DNA from 3 places in the Pseudomonas protegens genome. Region 1 is predicted to be linked to each of the others. Evidence: predicted binding sites of a transcription regulator. Region 1 holds the regulator's gene; each other region holds the start of a gene.

Region 1 (4,482 bases):
TGGCGGCGAAGCGCGGCAGCCACTTGAGCAGATAGCTTTCGATGTCCTGAAACATCTCCTCGACATCGGGTTGCGCGGCCAGGTATTCCGCCACCGGGGCGTCCAGTCCGGATTGGGCGCGCAGTTCGGGCTTCCAATACGGGTTGGGCAGGCAGCGAACGTCAAACACCAGATCGGCGTCCACCGGCATGCCGCGCTTGAAACCAAAGGACTCCACCAGAAACGCGGTGCCGGGTTCCGGCTGGTTCAACAGGCGCAGCTTGATGGTGTCCCGCAGTTGGTAGAGGTTCAGATTGGTGGTGTTGACCTTGAGGTCGGCCAGATCGACGATCGGGCCCAGCAGTTGGGTTTCATCGTGGATGGCTTCGGCCAGCGAGCGATTGGCACTGCTCAGCGGGTGACGACGACGAGTTTCCGAGAAGCGCTTGAGCAGGGTTTCCTCGTCGGCATCCAGATACAGCACATCGCACTGGATATGCCGGCTGCGCACTTCTTCCAGCAGCTCGGGAAAGCGTGACAGATGGCTGGGCAGGTTGCGGGCGTCGATGGACACCGCCACCAGCGGTTGCGCCAGTTCAGTGTGAATCAATGCACGTTCGGCCAGCTCGGGCAGCAAGCCTGCGGGCAGGTTGTCGATGCAGTAGTAGCCGTGGTCCTCGAGAACATCGAGGGCGGTGCTTTTACCTGAGCCGGAACGGCCGCTGACGATGATCAAGCGCATGATTACTGACCGTTTTGCTCGTCCAGGACAACCTGATACAAGGCTTCGTTGCTGGAGGCACTGCGCAGGCGATCACGGACTTCCTTGCGATCGAGCATGCTGGCGATCTGCCGCAGCAGTTCCAGGTGAGCATCGGTGGCGGCTTCCGGGACCAGCAGGACAAACAGCAGGTCGACCGGGGCGCCGTCGATGGCGTCGAAATCGATGGGGGCGTCCAAGTGCATCAGTGCACTGATGGGCGACTCACAGCCTTTGAGGCGGCAGTGGGGAATAGCGATGCCGTTGCCAAAACCGGTGGAGCCGAGTTTCTCGCGGGCGATCAGGCTCTCGAAGACGTCCTGCATCTCCAGATCAGGCACTTCACGGCTGATCAGGTTGGCAATTTGTTCGAGGGCGCGTTTTTTACTGCCGCCCGGCACGTTCACCAGGGAACGGCCGGGGGTCAGGATGCTTTCAAGTCGGATCATGGGAGGGGAGTGTTAGCGACCCGTGCCTTGGAGAAGGTGGAGTTGCTTTTCCTTATGCTTTTTCAGTTGGCGGTCAAGCTTGTCCGTGAGCAGGTCGATTGCGGCATACATATCGTCATGTTCTGCATTGGCGACGACCTCCCCACCGTGGATGTGCAGCGTGGCTTCGATTTTCTGCTTCAGTTTTTCGACGGCCATGGTGACCTGCACATTGGTAATCTTGTCGAAATGCCGCTCCAGCCGGTCGAGTTTTTCGCCGATGTAAGCGCGCAGAGGTTCAGTCACTTCGAGTTGGTGTCCACTGATGTTGACTTGCATACAGCTTCTCCTTCGTTGCCAGTGCATAACGCGGCAGGCTGAGGTGCCTGCCACCTAGACCATGCCTGCAATCACTGGCTCAGCCAGCTTGCAGGCACGCTCTGAAACGCTGTGGCCGGCCCGGCGGTTACATCAACCGCTTCCGTTCGCTGGAAGGCGCGATCCCAAGGGATTCGCGGTATTTGGCGACGGTCCGACGGGCTACCTGAATGCCTTGTGCCTCCAGTAAACCAGCGATCTTGCTGTCACTCAACGGCTTTTTCTGATTTTCCGCGGCCACCAGTTTTTTGATGATCGCGCGGATTGCCGTGGACGAGCATTCGCCGCCTTCCGAGGTGCTGACGTGGCTGGAGAAAAAGTATTTCAGTTCATATATGCCCCGAGGGGTATGCATGAATTTTTGCGTGGTCACCCGGGAAATCGTTGATTCGTGCATGCCTACCGCTTCGGCAATGTCATGCAGAACCAGGGGTTTCATGGCTTCGTCGCCGTACTCTAGGAAGCCCCGTTGGTGCTCGACGATCTGGGTGGCGACTTTCATCAGGGTTTCGTTGCGGCTCTGCAGGCTCTTGATGAACCAGCGGGCTTCCTGCAACTGATTGCGCATGAAGGTGTTGTCGGCGCTGGTGTCGGCGCGGCGAACAAAGCCGGCGTACTGTGCGTTGACCCGCAGGCGTGGCACGGATTCCTGGTTCAACTCCACCAGCCAGCGCTCGTTGTCCTTGCGCACGATGACGTCCGGGACCACGTACTCGGCTTCGCTGGATTCGATCTGCGAGCCGGGACGCGGATTGAGACTTTGCACCAGTTCGATGACCTGGCGCAGTTCGTCTTCCTTGAGCTTCATGCGGCGCATCAATTGGCTGTAGTCGCGACTGCCCAGAAGGTCGATGTAATCGCTGACCAGGCGCTGGGCCTCGCTAAGCCAAGGGGTTTTCGCCGGCAGTTGGCGCAGTTGCAGGAGCAGGCATTCACCCAGGTTGCGTGCACCGATACCGGCAGGTTCGAATTGCTGGATGCGATGCAGGACGGCTTCGATCTCGTCCAGCTCGATGTCCAGCTCCGGATCGAAGGCCTCGAGGATTTCCTCAAGGGTTTCGTCCAGGTAGCCCTGATTGTTGATGCAATCGATCAGGGTCACGGCGATCAGGCGATCGGTGTCCGACATCGGGGCCAGGTTCAGTTGCCAGAGCAGGTGGCTCTGCAGGCTTTCACCGGCCGATGTGCGAGTGGTGAAGTCCCACTCGTCGTCATCGCTGCTGGGCAGGCTGCTGGCGCTGGTCTGGTAGACGTCTTCCCAGGCGGTGTCCACGGGCAGTTCGTTGGGGATGCGTTCGTTCCACTCGCCTTCCTCGAGGTTGTCCACCGTGGGGGCGGTTTCCTGATAGGAGGGTTCCTGGATTTCGGTATTGGGTTTGGACTCGGTGTTGTCGGCCAGGGGGTCACTGTTGTCGAAGTCGTCGCCGTCTTCCTGGCGTTCGAGCATCGGGTTGGACTCCAGGGCTTCCTGGATTTCCTGTTGCAGGTCCAGGGTCGACAATTGGAGCAGGCGGATGGCCTGTTGCAGCTGCGGTGTCATCGTCAGCTGCTGGCCCATTCTCAGGACTAGCGATGGTTTCATGGCAGGGGCTTAACACCTTATTTGCCGGCGCACATGCGCCATCCACTACAGGGCGCCGGAGCGCCAAACATAAGCAAATTATATGCCTGAAACTGAAGTGTTTGCCTAGAGCGCTGTAACAATAAAGTTTGTGGGGATTTATCGTTTCCGGCGCTCTGGCGTCTGGCCCGACACCTCAGCCGTTACAGGCGGAACTCATGGCCCAGATAGACTTCCTTGACCAGTTCATTGGCCAGGATAGTCTCGGAGTCGCCTTCGGCGATCAGTTGCCCGTCGTTGACGATATAGGCGGTCTCACAGATGTCCAGGGTTTCCCGGACGTTGTGGTCAGTGATCAGCACACCGATGCCTTTGGCCTTCAGGTGATGGATGATCTGCTTGATATCGCCGACCGAGATCGGGTCCACACCGGCGAAGGGTTCGTCCAGCAGGATGAACTTGGGGGCGGTAGCCAGCGCTCGGGCGATTTCCACGCGGCGGCGCTCACCACCGGACAGGCTCATGCCGAGGTTGTCGCGGATGTGGTTGATGTGGAATTCCTGCAGCAGGCTTTCCAGCTCCTGGCGACGGCCGGCCTTGTCGAGCTCCTTGCGGGTCTCGAGGATGGCCATGATGTTGTCGGCCACCGACAGCTTGCGAAAGATCGAGGCTTCCTGGGGCAGGTAGCCGATACCGGCGCGGGCGCGACCGTGCATCGGTTGGTGGCTGACGTCCAGATCATCGATCAGCACGCGGCCCTGATCGGCCTGGACCAGGCCGACGATCATGTAGAAGCAGGTGGTCTTGCCGGCGCCGTTGGGGCCGAGCAGGCCGACGATCTGACCGCTGTCGATGGACAGGCTGACATCACGCACGACCTGGCGGCTATTGTAGCTCTTGGCCAGGTGCTGAGCTTTCAGAGTTGCCATTACTGGGCCTTTTGCTCGTCGGTTTTCTTTTTCGGCTGGATGACCATGTCGATCCGCGGACGTGGCGCGGTGACCGAGCTGCCATTGGCGCGACCGGCGTTAGCCACTTGCTTGACGGTGTCGTAGACGATTTTCTCGCCTTCGGTGGTGTTGCCGTCGTTGATCACCTTGGCCTTGTCGATCAGCACGATGCGGTTCTGCTGGGCATGGTACTGGATGGTCACGGCGTAGGCCTGGACCGGTTTCGGGTCGGTCTGCTTCTGCAGCTGCTCGAAGTAGGCCAGGTTGCCCACCGAAGTCACGACATCGATTTCGCCAGTCTTGGATCGGGTGATGGTCACGGTGTTGCCGGTGATCTTCATCGAGCCCTGGGTGATGATCACATCGCCCTTGTAGGTGGCCACGCCGTTCTTGTCGTCCAACTGGGCGTCGTCGGCCTGAATGCGG
Region 2 (4,482 bases), 1.3 Mb from region 1:
AGTAGGTTGTGGGCGCCGGCCGCGGCAATCAGCAAGGCGCGCTTGGCGGCGAGCTGGCCCTGCACTTCGCGAAGATCGGGGTAGGCGGCGTGGCTTTGTGTCAGGCCGTCGCTGACATAAGGCGCTATCGGCGCGTGGCCGTTGAAATGGGCCACGGCTTCCAGCAGATGCTCGATGGCGATCACCTCCAGGCCGCTGGCCAGGCAGGCTTCTTCGGCATTGGCGCGGGGCACCAGCAGGGTGCGCCCGGCGTCGCGTGCCGCCAGTGCGGCAGGGAGCACGCCGCGCACCGCGCGTACAGCCCCGGACAGCGCCAGTTCCCCCAGGCATTCGATGTTGTCCAGGGCCAGCGCCGGCACCTGCACACTGGCGGCGAGGATGCCCAGGGCGATGGCCAGGTCGAAGCGCCCGCCGTCCTTGGGCAGGTCCGCCGGGGCCAGGTTGAGGGTGATGCGTCGCGCTGGGAAATTGAACCCTGCATTGAGAATGGCGCTGCGCACCCGGTCCTTGCTTTCCTTGACCGCGGCTTCCGGCAGGCCCACCAGGGTCAGGCTTGGCAGGCCATTGGCCAGGTGCACTTCAACACTGACCGCCGGTGCCTGCACGCCGACCTGGGCGCGGCTGTGGATGATCGCCAGGGACATGGGGAGTTCTTCCTTGAGACGGCGCAACCGCTTCCTGCGGCGCTGCTGCAAGGATAGATGAGGGGGGTGACGGGAGAGGCGCCGCAATGGGCACAGGATATGTCGCCGAAGCTGCGGCCTTGGCTGGCCGGTCGGCTCCTGCGGCACGGGGCTTCAGGAGCCGGCTTGCCGGCGAATCAGTTGTTCAGCTCAGTCTTGCGCCGGATTCAGCCGCGCTTCCAGCTCCGCCACTTTGGCTTCGAGGCTTTCCAGGCGTGCGCGGGTGCGGGCCAGGACCACCATCTGGCTGTCGAATTCTTCCCGGCTGACCAGGTCGAGCTTGCTGAAGCCGCTTTGCAGCAGGGCCTTGAACTGGCTTTCGATTTCGTTGCGGGGCAGGGGCGTGTCACCGCTGAGCAAACGCGAAGCGTGGCCGCTCAGGGCATCGAGAAGGTCTTTGGGCGCGAGCATGGGAGAGTCCTGAATTGCAGTCGGCCCGCAGTGTATCACGCAGCAGCAACGCTCCAGGCGAGCCTGGGTTGCACGTTTTTTGCGCATCCGGCCGGGCGCCGACGCACTGTTTTTGTGCGTATCCCGGGCCTGGTTTTCAGCCATTCGCCGTCAGCGTCGGGCAAAGGACTGAAATCACTGATTTTTCCCGAGCTGGCAAGCTTTCTGCTTAGACCCTAGTGACCCATGCACTGAAGCAGTCGCTGTGACGAATGCAGTGCGGCAGCCTGCGCGGGGAGTGTTTCGTCAGACAGCGGTTAGCTGGCGTCGGTCGGGCTGAGGAAGGCCGACGGTGCGTTACAAAGCCAGGCACTGCGCTTAGACTTGAGTCGGGTTTGTTTTCCTGGGGCAAGTCCACCAATTCGGGAGAGAGTTTCATGAAGCTAGTCACTGCCATCATCAAGCCGTTCAAGTTGGACGACGTGCGCGAGTCGCTGTCCGAAATCGGCGTGCAGGGCATTACCGTTACTGAGGTCAAAGGCTTCGGCCGGCAGAAGGGTCACACCGAGCTGTATCGCGGTGCGGAGTACGTGGTGGATTTTCTGCCCAAGGTGAAGATCGATGTCGCCATTGACGACAAGGATCTTGACCGGGTTATCGAAGCGATAACCAAGGCCGCCAACACCGGCAAGATCGGTGACGGCAAGATCTTCGTGGTCAATCTGGAACAGGCTATTCGCATCCGTACCGGCGAAACCGATACCGACGCCATCTAAGCCGCCAAACCCAACGCCCCAGGAGAAAACAATATGACTCTGCGTAAATTCGCGGGGCTAGGAGCCCTGTTGTCCCTCGTAATGCCTGGCCTGGCCTTGGCGGCAGATCCAGTGCCCCCTCCAGTGCTCAATTCCGGCGACACCGCGTGGATGCTGACCTCCACGGCCCTGGTGCTGTTCATGACCATTCCCGGGCTGGCGCTGTTCTACGGCGGCATGGTGCGTTCGAAAAACATTCTTTCCGTGATGATGCAGTGCTTCGCCATCACCGGTCTGGTCACTGTCCTGTGGTTCATCTATGGCTACAGCATGGCGTTCGATACCACCGGGATGGAAGCTGGCGTCGTCAATCTCAATTCCTTCGTGGGCGGCTTGTCCAAGGCCTTCCTGGCGGGTATCACTCCGGCCAGCCTGACCGGCCCGACGGCGTTGTTCCCTGAGGCGGTGTTCGTCACCTTCCAGATGACCTTCGCCATCATCACGCCGGCGCTGATCGTCGGTGCCTTCGCCGAGCGGATGAAGTTCTCCGCGATGCTGATCTTCATGGGCGTCTGGTTCACCCTGGTGTACGCACCAATCGCGCACATGGTCTGGAGCGGTCCGGGTTCTTTGCTGGGCGACTGGGGCGTGCTGGACTTCGCCGGCGGCACCGTGGTCCACATCAACGCCGGTATCGCGGGCCTGGTGGCCTGTCTGGTGCTGGGCAAGCGTAAAGGCTTCCCCACCACGCCGATGGCGCCGCACAACCTGGGCTACACCCTGATGGGCGCGGCCATGCTGTGGGTCGGTTGGTTCGGTTTCAACGCCGGTTCCGCGGCTGCCGCCAACGGCACCGCCGGCATGGCCATGCTGGTCACGCAGATCGCCACCGCTGCCGCCGCCCTGGGCTGGATGTTTGCCGAGTGGATGACCCACGGCAAGCCAAGCGCGCTGGGCATCGCTTCGGGCGTGGTGGCCGGCCTGGTCGCCATCACTCCGGCTGCCGGCACCGTGGGCCCGATGGGCGCCCTGATCATTGGCCTGGCGGCCGGTGTGGTGTGCTTCTTCTGCGCCACCAGCCTCAAGCGCAAGCTGGGTTATGACGACTCCCTGGATGCCTTCGGCGTTCACGGCATCGGCGGTATTCTCGGAGCGATCCTCACTGGCGTGTTCGCCGCACCGTCCCTGGGCGGCTTCGGCACCGTCACCGATATCGCGGCACAGGTCTGGATCCAGGCCAAGGGCGTCGGCTTCACGGTGATCTACACCGCGATCGTGACCTTCATCATCCTCAAGGTCCTGGATGCGGTCATGGGGCTGCGTGTCACCGAGGAAGAAGAGGCGGTCGGCCTCGACCTGGCACAACACAACGAGCGTGGTTACAACCTGTAATCGCGTGGGGAAAAAAGCCCGGCTCCGGCCGGGCATTTTTTTGCCTGACGTTTGTCATTGAAAAAGGCTGAAAGGATTTTCTGACAAGCATTGGCGTGTTTGCCGTGGCGATTTCCAGCAGGACAAATGCTTACACTAAAGCAGGATTATTCGGCGCTTTGTTTTTTCACTGAGCGCGCTAGAATGCGCGCCGAAGCGTGGAGATCGGTATGTGGCAGCAGACCCTGATTACCCTGCGGGCCAGGCCCCGGGGCTTTCACCTGGTGACGGACGAGTTGCTCGCCGGCCTGCCCGAGTTGAGGGCGTGTCGGGTTGGTCTGCTGCATTTGTGGCTGCAACATACCTCGGCCTCGTTGACCATCAACGAGAACGCCGATCCGGCGGTCCGGCGTGACTTCGAGCGTTTCTTCAACACCCTGGTGCCTCAAGGCATGGCCGGGTACGAACATAACGACGAAGGCGAAGACGACCTTCCGGCGCACTTCAAGGCCAGTTTGCTAGGCTGTCAGCTGACTTTGCCGGTAGCGGCGGGGCGCTTGGCGCTAGGCACCTGGCAAGGTGTTTATCTGGGCGAGCATCGCGATCATGGCGGTGCTCGCAAAGTCCTTGCCACCCTGCAGGGTGATGGGGCATAAGCCGCTGAGTATCAGTGGACGTTGATTTTTTTCCGGCGGCCTTCGACAGTCGGCGCAGCTGGGCTATAACTAATCTGCTTTTCGCAAGTCATGAGGTAGAACATGAGCGACGATGATCTGGAAAACGACGACCTCGAAGTAGGTGACGAAGACGATACCGAAGAAGGTCTTGAAGCGGCCGCCGACGATGTGGTGGAAGACGATGGCAGTGATGTTCCTGCCCCGACCGCCAAAGGCAAGGCCAAGGCTGCCGTCTCGGTAGACGAGCTGCCAAGCGTCGAAGCCAAGAACAAGGAGCGTGATGCACTGGCGCGTGCCATGGAAGAGTTCCTGGCCCGTGGCGGTAAAGTGCAGGAAGTCGAGGCCAATGTGGTCGCCGATCCGCCCAAGAAGCCTGATAACAAGTACGGCAGCCGGCCTATCTGAGCCTCGCTACTTGCTTGCTGAAAAAGCCCGCCGTCGCTGCGGGCTTTTTCATGGGCGCTCGTCTCGGAAACGGCCCCCGAGCGCCGGCGCTTGCTGGAGGAGCGAGCTTGCTCGCGAAAGCGCCGGTTCAGGCGCCGCGATGCCAGCGGGCAAGCAGCCCGGGCAGTTCAATCAGGCTGCGGATCTCGGCGTCTGGCGCGC
Region 3 (4,482 bases), 670 kb from region 1:
CGCACTGCGCCACCCAGGTTGGGCCAGGACACCCGCGCGGTGCTGCAGGGATTGGGGCTGGATGAGCCGACGATTGCCAAATTGCTGGCCAGTGGCGTGGTGCGCGGTTGAGGCCCCTGATCAGCGACGGTGGGCGCGCAGCAGGGTGAAGGTGATGCTCGGGCTCTGTTGCAGCACCCGCGTGCCCTCAAGGATCTGTACCGCCAGGCGATGTTGGCCACGGTCGATGTTCACCAGCGCCAGCTCGGGGCCCCGGCTGGTGGCGCCATACGCCCTATCGTCCAGCAGCAGGCGCAGACGATGCTGCGGTTGCAGGTCCGGGGCCAATAGCACCCGCACATTGAAGCTACCGTTGTTGGCCCGCAGCGCGCCGTGCTCGGGCACGCCGAGCACCTGCAATTGCGCATAGGGCTCTGCGCAGGCGGGTAGGGCTGTTATCCACAGCAGGCAAAAGGCAGCAATGCGCATCATGCTGAGTCAGCTCGTTGAAGGGCTGCGGTTGAAAGGCTCCAGCATAGGGTGCGACCGGGCATGGCGCGGGCGTGGTTAACCTTTGAACACACATAACTCGGCGGTGGCGCGGACCATCGTCAGCTGCCGCAAAGGGTCGTTGCTGGCGGCCTGATTGGCCCGGGCCAGCCATTGCGGGCATTGTGGGTCGGTCTGGTACGGGGCGAAGTCAGCCAGTTGCTGCAGCAGGCGTTTTTGTAACTGATCGAGTTGTGGGCGGATCTGTCCGGCCAGGTCCTGGCGCGGGGTGTCCGGCGCCCGGCCTTGCAGGTGCCAGGCCGAGAGTCGGGCGTATTGCACCAGCTTGTTGGCTTCGATCTGGGCGGCGAAGAACTGCGCCACCGTTTCTTCGCTCAGGTGATAGGTCGCGGCCTGGGCCGTGGCGCCGGCAATCACTTGCTGCTCTCGCGGGCGGTCTTCCACGGCCTTGTGGCTGTCCCATTTGCTCAGGGCCACCTGATCGGCCATGGTCAGGCGCTCACTGATGCTCTGCAGCAGTGGGGCGAGGGTGGGCGGGGCATCGCTGGCGCAGGCGGCGCTGGTGAGCAGGCTGCAAGTCAGGGCGAGGCACAGGTTGAGGCGCGAAGTCATGGGCGGGCTCGGCTGATGGGAAGGAGGACGCCCATGATGCACGCAACCACCGCGGGCCGGGCCAGTGGGCGGGCATAAAAAAGGCCTCCCGAAGGAGGCCTCTCGATCACGCGGCGTGCGCCGGCGCTAGCGGATCAGCAGCTGTAGTACAGCTCGTACTCCAGTGGGTGTACGAAGGTACGAACCTTGATCTCTTCTTCGCTTTTCAGGGCGATGTAGGCGTCGATGAAGTCGTCGCTGAAAACGCCGCCTTTGGTCAGGAACGCACGACCTTTGTCCAGCTCTTCCAGGGCTTCCTTCAGGCTGCCGCAAACTTGTGGGATCTCTTTGGCCTCTTCAGGCGGCAGGTCATACAGGTTTTTGTCAGCGGCGTCGCCAGGGTGGATCTTGTTCTGGATACCGTCCAGGCCGGCCATCAGCAGAGCGGCGAAGGCCAGGTACGGGTTGGCAGCCGGGTCCGGGAAACGGGCTTCGATACGGCGGGCTTTAGGGCTCGACACGTAAGGAATACGGATCGAAGCGGAACGGTTGCGTGCCGAGTAGGCCAGCATCACCGGGGCTTCGAAGCCTGGAACCAGACGCTTGTAGGAGTTGGTGGCCGGGTTGGTGAAGCCGTTCAGGGCCTTACCGTGCTTGATGATGCCGCCGATGAAGTACAGAGCGGTATCGGACAGGCCGGCATAGCCTTCGCCAGCGAAGGTGTTCTTGCCGTCTTTCCAGATCGACATGTGCACGTGCATGCCCGAGCCGTTGTCGCCGTACAGTGGCTTAGGCATGAAGGTGGCGGTGCGACCGTAGGCGTCGGCCACGTTGTGCACGACGTATTTCAGGGTCTGGGTTTCGTCGGCTTTCTTCACCAGGGTGTTGAACTTGACGCCGATTTCGTTCTGGCCGGCAGTCGCCACTTCGTGGTGGTGAACTTCAACGGTCAGGCCCATTTCTTCCAGTGCGTTGCACATGGAGGTACGGATTTCGTGGTCGTGGTCGAACGGTGGAACCGGGAAGTAGCCGCCTTTGACGCCTGGACGGTGGCCCTTGTTGCCGCCTTCGATGTCCTGGTCGGACATCCACGAACCTTGTTCGGAGTAGATCTTGAACATCGAGCCGGAGATGTCGGACTTGAATTTCACCTGGTCGAAGATGAAGAACTCTGGCTCTGGACCGGCGAATACGGTGTCGCCGATACCGGTGGCTTTCAGGTGCTCTTCAGCGCGCTTGGCGATGGCCCGTGGGTCGCGATCGTAACCTTGCATGCTCGAAGGTTCGATGATGTCGCAGACCAGGATCAGGGTCGGTTCTTCGGTGAACGGGTCCAGCACGGCGGTTTCGTCGTCCGGCATCAGGATCATGTCGGAGGCTTCGATGCCTTTCCAGCCAGCGATGGAGGAACCGTCGAACATCTTGCCGGATTCGAAGAAGTCTTCATCCAGCGCATCACGGGCCGGCATGGTCACGTGATGTTGAGTGCCCTTGGTGTCAGTGAAGCGCAGATCAATCCATTTGACGTCATGATCTTTGATGAGTTGAACCGACTTCGACATAGTGTCCTCCGGGGTGGCTTCGGGCTTGGTGTTGGAGTGCCCTTAGAATGTGGGTGATGCCGGCGCGAATACTCTGCCATGGCAACCTGCCTCACAAGGGAGCAAATTGCATGCCAGTGCCCTGTGATGGGTTTTCTGCCCCAAAATCAGGCTTTGTGCGGCGGATTCGGCTAAATTTCGGCCTGTGGCGCACTGCAATGTAGCGCCTTACTCGATAAATGACCTGTTTTGGTGCACTGAAAACCTTCTGCACATTAATTGGTTAAACCTTGAGCAATTTCCGCTATAATCCGCGCCCCCCTTTTTCGGCTGGCCCAGCGCGCACAGTTTTCATGAAACTAATCGTTAAAGTTTTCCCGGAAATCACCATCAAGAGCCGCCCGGTACGGATGCGTTTCATCCGTCAGTTGGCCAAGAACATCCGTGCCGTGCTCCGCGATCTGGACCCGGCCGTGGTGGTCAATGGTGTGTGGGACAACCTTGAGCTGGAAACCACCCTCAGCGAGCCCAAGGCCCTGAAGGAGCTGGCCGAGCGCCTCTGCTGCATGCCCGGTATCGCGCACTTCCTGCAGGTCGACGAATACCCGCTGGGCGACTTCGACGACATCGTCGCCAAGTGCCAGCAGCACTTCGGCGAGGCCTTGCCCGGGAAGATTTTCTCCGTGCGCTGCAAGCGTGCCGGCAAGCATGAATTCAGCTCCATGGACGTGGAAAAGTACGTCGGCAGCCGGCTGCGTCGGCAGTGCGGCGCCGCCGGAATCTCCCTCAAAGAGCCGGAAATCGAAGTGCGGATGGAAATTCGCGACCAACGGTTGTTCGTGATCCACAGCCAGCACGATGGTATCGGCGGCTACCCGCTGGGTGCCCTGGAACAGACCCTGGTGCTGATGTCCGGCGGTTTCGATTCCACGGTGGCGGCCTACCAGATCATGCGCCGCGGCCTGATGAGCCACTTCTGCTTCTTCAACCTGGGCGGCCGTGCCCACGAATTGGGCGTGATGGAAGTCGCGCACTATATATGGAAGAAGTACGGCAGCTCCCAGCGCGTGCTGTTCGTCAGCGTGCCGTTCGAGGAAGTGCTCGGGGAAATTCTCGGCAAAGTCGACAACAGTCATATGGGCGTCATTTTGAAGCGTATGATGTTGCGTGCCGCCTCGAGCATCGCCGACCGCCTGCACATCGATGCACTGGTGACCGGCGAGGCGATTTCCCAGGTGTCCAGCCAGACCCTGCCGAACCTGTCGGTGATCGACTGCGTGACCGAGAAGCTGGTGCTGCGTCCGCTGATCGCCAGCCACAAGCAAGACATCATCGACCTGGCCGAACAGATCGGCACCGCCGACTTCGCCAAACACATGCCGGAGTACTGCGGGGTCATCTCGGTGAACCCCAAGACCCATGCCAAGCGCCATCGCGTCGAGCATGAAGAGAAAGAATTCGATATGGCGGTGCTCGAGCGTGCGATCGAGCGGGCCAAGCTGGTGCCGATCGATCGGGTGATCGACGAGTTGGGCCAGGATTTGCAGATTGAAGAAGTCAGCGAGGCGCTGGCCGGTCAGATCGTCATCGACATCCGTCACCCGGATGCCCAGGAAGACGACCCGCTGGAGCTTGCTGGCATCGAAGTACAAGCGCTGCCGTTCTATGCATTGAACGCCCGCTTCAAGGAACTGGATCCTACGCGCCAGTACCTGCTGTATTGCGACAAAGGCGTCATGAGTCGCCTGCATGCTCACCATCTGCTCAGTGAGGGACATGCCAATGTGCGCGTTTATAGACCGAGCTAAGTGCCCGGGGATGTTCGCCTGTGGCTTGCGTCACCGGCCCCCCGACGCCGCCG

Evidence for each region. Region 1 encodes sigma-54, which starts transcription at its own class of promoters, with help from an activator protein. Its sites were predicted from a motif close to ANTGGCATNNANNTTGCTNT; they were not measured.
Region 2: the regulator sigma-54 is predicted to act here: its motif matches at 1,286-1,305, upstream of glnK (P-II family nitrogen regulator).
Region 3: the regulator sigma-54 is predicted to act here: its motif matches at 2,741-2,760, upstream of glnA (glutamate--ammonia ligase).

Annotation. Positions count from the first base shown of each region.
Region 1 is NZ_CP060201.1:2,160,000-2,164,481, reverse strand. It holds gene rapZ (RNase adapter RapZ) at 1-721, opposite strand, end outside; gene ptsN (PTS IIA-like nitrogen regulatory protein PtsN) at 724-1,188, opposite strand; gene hpf (ribosome hibernation-promoting factor, HPF/YfiA family) at 1,201-1,506, opposite strand; gene GGI48_RS10190 (RNA polymerase factor sigma-54) at 1,634-3,127, opposite strand; gene lptB (LPS export ABC transporter ATP-binding protein) at 3,310-4,035, opposite strand; gene lptA (lipopolysaccharide transport periplasmic protein LptA) at 4,035-4,482, opposite strand, start outside.
Region 2 is NZ_CP060201.1:3,488,426-3,492,907, forward strand. It holds gene GGI48_RS16070 (YifB family Mg chelatase-like AAA ATPase) at 1-644, opposite strand, end outside; gene GGI48_RS16075 (accessory factor UbiK family protein) at 834-1,094, opposite strand; gene glnK (P-II family nitrogen regulator) at 1,511-1,849, shown strand; gene GGI48_RS16085 (ammonium transporter) at 1,883-3,220, shown strand; gene GGI48_RS16090 (secondary thiamine-phosphate synthase enzyme YjbQ) at 3,430-3,855, shown strand; gene sutA (transcriptional regulator SutA) at 3,958-4,281, shown strand; gene GGI48_RS16100 (HAD family hydrolase) at 4,409-4,482, opposite strand, start outside.
Region 3 is NZ_CP060201.1:2,826,360-2,830,841, reverse strand. It holds gene GGI48_RS13040 (CaiB/BaiF CoA transferase family protein) at 1-111, shown strand, start outside; gene GGI48_RS13035 (hypothetical protein) at 121-471, opposite strand; gene GGI48_RS13030 (chorismate mutase) at 547-1,101, opposite strand; gene glnA (glutamate--ammonia ligase) at 1,236-2,642, opposite strand; gene thiI (tRNA uracil 4-sulfurtransferase ThiI) at 2,975-4,429, shown strand.